One region of the Paenibacillus sp. CB74 genome, then DNA from elsewhere that is predicted to be linked to it. Evidence: predicted binding sites of a transcription regulator. Region 1 holds the regulator's gene; each other region holds the start of a gene.
What was found. Region 1 encodes Rex, which represses fermentation and respiration genes when NADH is low (regulators of the CRP and FNR family bind a similar motif). Its sites were predicted from a motif close to TTGTGAAATATTTCACAA; they were not measured.
Positions count from the first base shown of each region.

Region 2: ACX9NY_RS08730 (cytochrome ubiquinol oxidase subunit I) is a predicted target of Rex. The motif match lies at 1,278-1,295, and genes of this name have one in related genera.
Region 3: ACX9NY_RS06375 (L-lactate dehydrogenase) is a predicted target of Rex. The motif match lies at 1,266-1,283, and genes of this name have one in related genera.

Region 1 covers NZ_CM146009.1:1,041,242-1,043,522, forward strand. The annotation lists gene dinG (ATP-dependent DNA helicase DinG) at 1-298, shown strand, start outside; gene ACX9NY_RS04835 (redox-sensing transcriptional repressor Rex) at 518-1,171, shown strand; gene ACX9NY_RS04840 (amidohydrolase) at 1,158-2,281, shown strand, end outside.
Region 2 covers NZ_CM146009.1:1,948,244-1,950,524, forward strand. The annotation lists gene ACX9NY_RS08730 (cytochrome ubiquinol oxidase subunit I) at 1-1,148, opposite strand, end outside; gene ACX9NY_RS08735 (MFS transporter) at 1,562-2,281, opposite strand, start outside.
Region 3 covers NZ_CM146009.1:1,386,141-1,388,421, forward strand. The annotation lists gene ACX9NY_RS06375 (L-lactate dehydrogenase) at 264-1,193, opposite strand; gene ACX9NY_RS06380 (WD40/YVTN/BNR-like repeat-containing protein) at 1,530-2,281, shown strand, end outside.

The DNA.
Region 1 (2,281 bases):
GAATCATCCGTTGGTTGAAGCCAAGAGTGAATTGCTCCAGGAGCAAAAGAAAAATCCATTCATGAAACTGTCTGTGCCGCAAGCGGTCATTCGTTTCAAGCAAGGATTTGGCCGGTTGGTGCGAACAGCGAAGGACAGAGGTATTGTCATTGTTTATGATACACGTGTGATCGAAGCGTACTATGGCAAATTCTTTTTATATTCATTACCTGGTCCCAAAATGGAGCATATGCTCACGGAGCAGATGGTTCCCCGAATTACCGAGTGGTTAGAAAAACCTCTTAATGAACAAGAATAATGGTTAACTTTGTTCGTTATATCATTGCATGACACTATCGTTTGGCGTTAAACTTTATTAGATATTTCCGTATCCGATTAAAGCAGTTGCACGTAAGAACTTATAACCTAAATTACAAAGAGCATTCTGTATAAAATGTCACGTCTATCTTTGAGTTTATACAGAATGCTCATCTTTTCATCTATTATTTTATCGTGGCATTGGTAAGGGGGAGCAAGAATGAAATCGGATAAAATTTCGGAAGCGGTGGTACGACGTCTGCCTGTATACTTGCGCTATTTGAACGAGTTGCATCAGCGTGAGGTGGCTACTGTTTCTTCTCAAGAGCTTGGACAGAGGTTGGATCTGAATCCGGCCCAAATTCGAAAAGACCTGGCTTATTTCGGTGATTTTGGTCGAAAAGGGATCGGGTATGATGTATCCTATTTGATCGAGAAAATTCGTCACATTCTCAAAATTGATCAGCAAATTAATGTAGCTTTGGTAGGTGCTGGTAACCTGGGACAGGCCTTGTCCAACTACAACGCATATCTGAAAGACAACATGAAGATTGTTGCTGTATTCGATGCATATGGACCGAAGATTGGTAGTCAAATCAACAGTTTGACGGTAAAACCAATGAATGAATTAACGGAAGCGGTTAAGACAGATAACATCCGCATCGGAATTATTACAGTTCCGGATACGGAAGCTCAAAATGTAGCCGATCAACTTATTGAGTCGGGAATCGAAGCGATTCTTAATTTTGCACCAACCATTCTAAAAACACCGCCACATATCCGCATTCACCATGCTGACTTTACAACGGATCTGCTTAGTTTGGCCTATTACTTGGAGACTGGAAAGGACGACGAGGAAGATGACAACAAATAGATGGGTAATTCACAACGGCAAATTTGCCGTTAATGAAGGCACTACATGGAACGTGGTTCATGGATACATGGTTGTCGAGAATGACAAGATTGTGCATATTGGTGAGACATTGCCGGATGGAGACGAAAATTGTACCAAAGTGGATGGAAAAGGATTGTTCTTCCTGCCGGGTCTGATCAATACGCATGGTCATGCAGCGATGTCGTTGCTTAGAGGACACGGGGACGATCTTGCGTTACAAGTATGGTTGCAGGAAAAAATGTGGCCGATGGAAGCAAAAATGACTTCTCAAGACGTATATTGGGGAACTTCGCTATCCGTGCTTGAAATGTTGAAAGGCGGAACTACAGCTTTCCTGGACATGTATGATCACATGGATCAGGTTGCCAAAGTTGTGGAACAATCCGGCGTTAGAGCAGCACTTGCACGTGGTGTAATCGGGCTGTGCTCGGAAGAAGAGCAATTGCGGAAGCTGGAGGAGTCGGCAGCGTTTGCGCGTGAGTGGAATGGACAGGCAGATGGTCGCATCACAACCGTAATCTCGCCACACGCACCATATACATGCCCTCCTGACTACATAGAGAAGCTTGTACAGGTCGCAAATGATCTTAACCTTCCGCTGCATACACATATGTCGGAAACGCTTCGTGAAGTGGAGCAGAACGTTACAGACTATGGACTGCGTCCTGTGGCACATCTGGAGAAACTGGGCTTTTTCTCCCGTCCATCCCTGGTAGCACATGCGGTGCATCTAAATGATGAAGAGATTGAAATTTTGGCCCGCCATGATGTGGCTGTATCCCATAACCCGGGAAGTAACCTGAAACTCGCTTCCGGTGTTGCGCGGGTACCTGCATTACTGAAAGCAGGAGTTACCGTGTCACTCGGAACCGACGGACCGGCAAGCAACAACAACCTGGATATGTTTGAAGAAATGAGACTGGCTGCATTGATCCACAAAGGTGTGTCTGGTGATCCGACTGCCGTGCCAGCGGGCGAAGCGTTACTACTCGGAACTTCATATGGTGCTAAATCCATCTTCCTGAACAATACCGGTGCGCTTCAGGTAGGCATGAAGGCTGATTTCATCGCCCTGGACATTGAACAGGC
Region 2 (2,281 bases), 910 kb from region 1:
CAGGGCTGCCGCCCGATCTCTGCATAGAACCAGCCCATCTCAACGGCCAGAAATGCAAGCGGTGCACTGAGTGCAACCATGCGTAGCATCCACTTGTTAAACTGGTTGCGTTTCTTCCAGAACACAAACAGGAAATACAGAGATGAGATCGCAAGCAGTGCGAAACCGATTCCAGCCATCAGATCAAACAAGTAATGCACAAGTAACGGCGGATGCTCATCGGGTGGAAATTCATTCAGCCCGGTTACCTCGGCGTTAAAGTCTCCAAAGGCAAGAAAGCTGAGCACTTTCGGCAAATGGAGAGCACCTATGATTTCATGCTCAGCATTCAGCCATCCTAATAAGATCAGATCCGCGCCGCTTTCCGTCTCGAAATGCCACTCGGCAGCCGCGAGCTTCTCCGGTTGATGCTCAGCCAAAAACTTGGCAGATACATCTCCTGCTAAGGAGTTTAATAAGCTGAAGACCAGAACAACGGCCATCATGAGGTTCAGGCCCTTTTTGTGGTAGGCTGACACCCCTTTTCTCAGCATCGCCAAGGCTGCAATTCCAGCTAACAGAGCAGCTCCTGTCAAATAGGCCGAGCTTAATACATGAAATACTTTGGAGAACGTCGCCGCATTCAGCATTGCTTGTACAGGATTCACTGCCAAGAATTGACCTGCTTCCATGACAAAGCCTTCAGGCTGGTTCATGAATCCATTTACTGTCGTGATAAAGACAGCAGACATCCCTGCCCCGGCAACAACTGGTATAGTCAGCAACCAGTGGATATAAGGATTTTTGAACCGATCCCACGTGTACAAATAAATGCCCAAGAAGATCGCTTCAAAAAAGAACGCGAATACTTCCATAAATAGTGGCAGTGCAATAACATTCCCGGCCAATTTCATGAAATTCGGCCACACCAGTGCCAATTGCAGCGATATCGCTGTACCTGTCACCACACCAACCGCCACAGATATGACAAATCCTCTGGACCACCTCTTTGCCATAAGTATGTAATGGTGATCCTTCTTCCGAATACCGATGAACTCTGCAATAGCAATCATCAAAGGTACACCAACACCAAGCGTTGCAAAAATAACGTGGAATCCGAGTGTCAAACCAGTCACCAGTCTGCTCCATAACACCGTATCAATAGCCATTCTTTATGTTGCCTCCTTTCAAAATCTGTTGATTTTTAGTGATAAATATTTGCTTATGATCAGGTCTGCTACTCACTGGTTGCATTTAATATCAGATTAGGACGTTCCTGTAATTCGTGTGTTTAGGATAAGAGAAAATTTTCACAAAGTACGCTACAACGATATGTTGTCACATGTACTTTGCGATTACTCCTGTTGATTCCTGATATTAAATGCATAGAAAATGCTATGCGAGACCTAATAATCAAAATTATTATATCTTTATTTTTACCTAATTCAATCAACGTCACGTCTTCTACCCTAAACGTTCAAGAAAGGATCAACTCTTTCTGACAACTTGGTGAAAAACAAAAAATACACCCAATAGAGCTATTGATTCATTGGGTGTAAACGTGGTATTGCACGTGGATTCACTATTTTATTTGCTTGCTTATTTGCTCTGGACTCACCGCATCTGCCTCGCCGCGTACGCTCATGATGATCAGTGATGCAGCCAATACCGTAAGGATAATTCCAAGCGTCTGAAATCCTGTCACATTGAATGTATCCCCCATAACGATACCAATCAATAACGATGATATGATGGTCCCCAGGTAGCGTGATGTATTAAAAATCCCCGATGAAACACCTATCATTTCTTTGGGTGTGCTTTTGAACAGAGCTGCTTGCATGCCAACCGCGTTTAGACCGTTACTTATGCCAAATAAAGCCAAGGCAACAATGACAACAAAGATTGGAGAAGTTTCATTCATGAATACGATGAGTACAGAGCCAATGGTCATTAACCAAGCTGATACGATTAAAGCTGGCCGTGATCCCGATCTGTCAATCCAGCGCCCTGCGATCGGAGCAATAATGACTGAACATAATCCCAAAGCCAGCATGCTCATTCCTGTATGAACTTCGTTGAGATGACGTACCTGCTTCAAATACGTTGGAACTCCAAAAAAAAGTGCGTAAAACAGGATGTTCACCAGCATGTATTGCACATTCACCCAAGTCATCTCGGGATATATGGCAAACGTTCGCAGAGGGATGAATGGCTTGGCTGCTTTTAATTCATGCCGGATGAACATGACAAGTGTAATTAACCCGATCCCTCCTGTCAGCAGATGCCATGTAGAAATATCTCC
Region 3 (2,281 bases), 340 kb from region 1:
GTCTGTCCTATGGACAGGCTTTTATTTGTTTTCATGTGGAGAGGAGAATAAATAACATAATATATATTATGTTAACTTATGATTTAAATAATCATAATTATAATCACATTCACAATCATAGTTATAATCAAAATCAAACCAAAGGGGACCATCTGAAGCTTCTCTCTGGAAGACTCCAATGGTCCCTTTGGGTATGACAGATATGTTAAATCACAACGGTTAACGTGCTTGATCGTTCACGACATGAATGATAAGCAGTCGGATTATTCCAAGCCAGCGATCTGTTCTTTTAATTTGTTAGCAGAAGCCTGGAAAGCCACTTTTTCGGTTTCATTCAACGGAAGAGGAAGGATCTCACGCACACCGTTGCGATCAACAACACATGGAACGCCCAGATATACATCCGATACGCCATTGTAATCTTCAAGCAACGTGGACACGTTCAGAACGGAGCCTTCGTTGCCGAGAATTGCAGCTACAATGCGGTCCAGAGCAAGGGCGATTGCATAGGAAGTGGCCCCTTTGGCATTAATAATCTCATACGCTGCATTTTTGGTACGGTCGAAGATATCCTGCTGTGTTTCTTCATCCAATTCCAGATCTGTTCCTGCAACGTTAGCCAGGCTCCATACCGGTACTTCGGAATCACCATGCTCACCAATAATGTGGGCGTGAATACTACGTGGGTCGATCCCTTTATTCTTACCAATGAGGTAACGGAAACGTGCGCTATCGAGCAATGTGCCTGAACCGATGACACGGGAAGCAGGCCATCCGCTTTGTTTCCAAGAAGTATAGGACAAAATATCTACAGGATTCGTTGCAATTAACAAAATACCATGAGAATTCACTTCAGTAATACGCTCAATAATTTCTTTGAAAATGCTTGCATTTTTCTTCAGCAGATCAATCCGGGTTTCGCCTGGTTTCTGGGAGGCACCTGCTGTAATAATAATGATATCTGCATCTTTGCAGTCGGAATAATCGCCAGCCCATACTTTCACGCCTCCCGTAAACGGAAGACCGTGGTTCATATCCAGCATTTCACCGGTTGCCTTATCATGATTCACATCCACAAATACCAACTCGGACGAACGCTGTCTCAACATTAGCGTGTATCCCGTTGTTGTTCCCACCGCACCCATGCCTACAATCACGACACGACTTGGTTTCAATGCTGCACTATTTGTCATGTTCATATCCACTCCTTTTGGGTTATACTCCCATCCATATTAAGGGATTACAGAATAGAAAGCGAGTGTTGTCTATAAAATAGTTCACATTACATGTCTTTTTACCAATTATTCCGTCGAAAAACAATTTAGGATGAAATTAATGATAATAAATGTGCAACACCTAGCCCAGAGCTTCAGTTAAAAAGAGGGAGTAGGGCAGCCCTAGAGGGGGCAATGAGCCTTTTACGCAAGGTTTGTGGTAGAATAGGAGCAGTGGATTCTGATGAATCGTAAATATAACGCCATAGGACAGGCATGCGCGCCTGTATATTGGATGAGAGAGGTGGAACCCACTTGCGTTTGCAATGGATCAAAATCGCGCAGACAGCATTGCTGTCTATAGGTATAGCAGCCTTACTAGCTGCATGCACCGACTCAGATCAACCTCCGGAAGCAGAACCTCCGCAGCAGCAGGAGGATTCCGGGAATACAGGGCAGACATTAACTGTCGTTCCCCCTGTCAACAGTACAGAATCTGCGGATATGGCCAAGTATCAAATACAGACCCGTTTGACCGATTTCCAGTTGCTTAATGACAATGGAGGGTTGGCATGGGGGGTGACGCGTAATGCGCTGCGTCTGTACTATACACAGGATCAAGGAAAGACCTGGACCAATATTTCACCTTCGGAAAATGTACAGTTTCCGGCTAACCCTCAATATGGACAAAGCATTTATTTTGTAGATCGTACGCACGGTTGGATTGTTCGCGAAGGCATGGGTGGAACAGACACCATGGTGCTTCGTACCAACAATGGAGGGGTAAGTTGGAGTCTGTCATCGCTGTCCAAGACGGATAAAGTGACTGCGATCTCCTTTGTATCTCCTGAAAAAGGATGGATTCTCACCACGGTGGATACCGCTATTGGTAAGCAGGACAAGAAACTGTACTTTACCGAAGATGGTGGAATCACTTGGAACCGGATGTCTTCCAGTGATGAAGATGGCAAACAGGAAGCAGAAGAGATTTCTCAACGTGGATACACAACAGGTATGACCTTCTCCGATCCGAAGCATGGTTTCCTAACGGCGATTGAGTTCGGCAC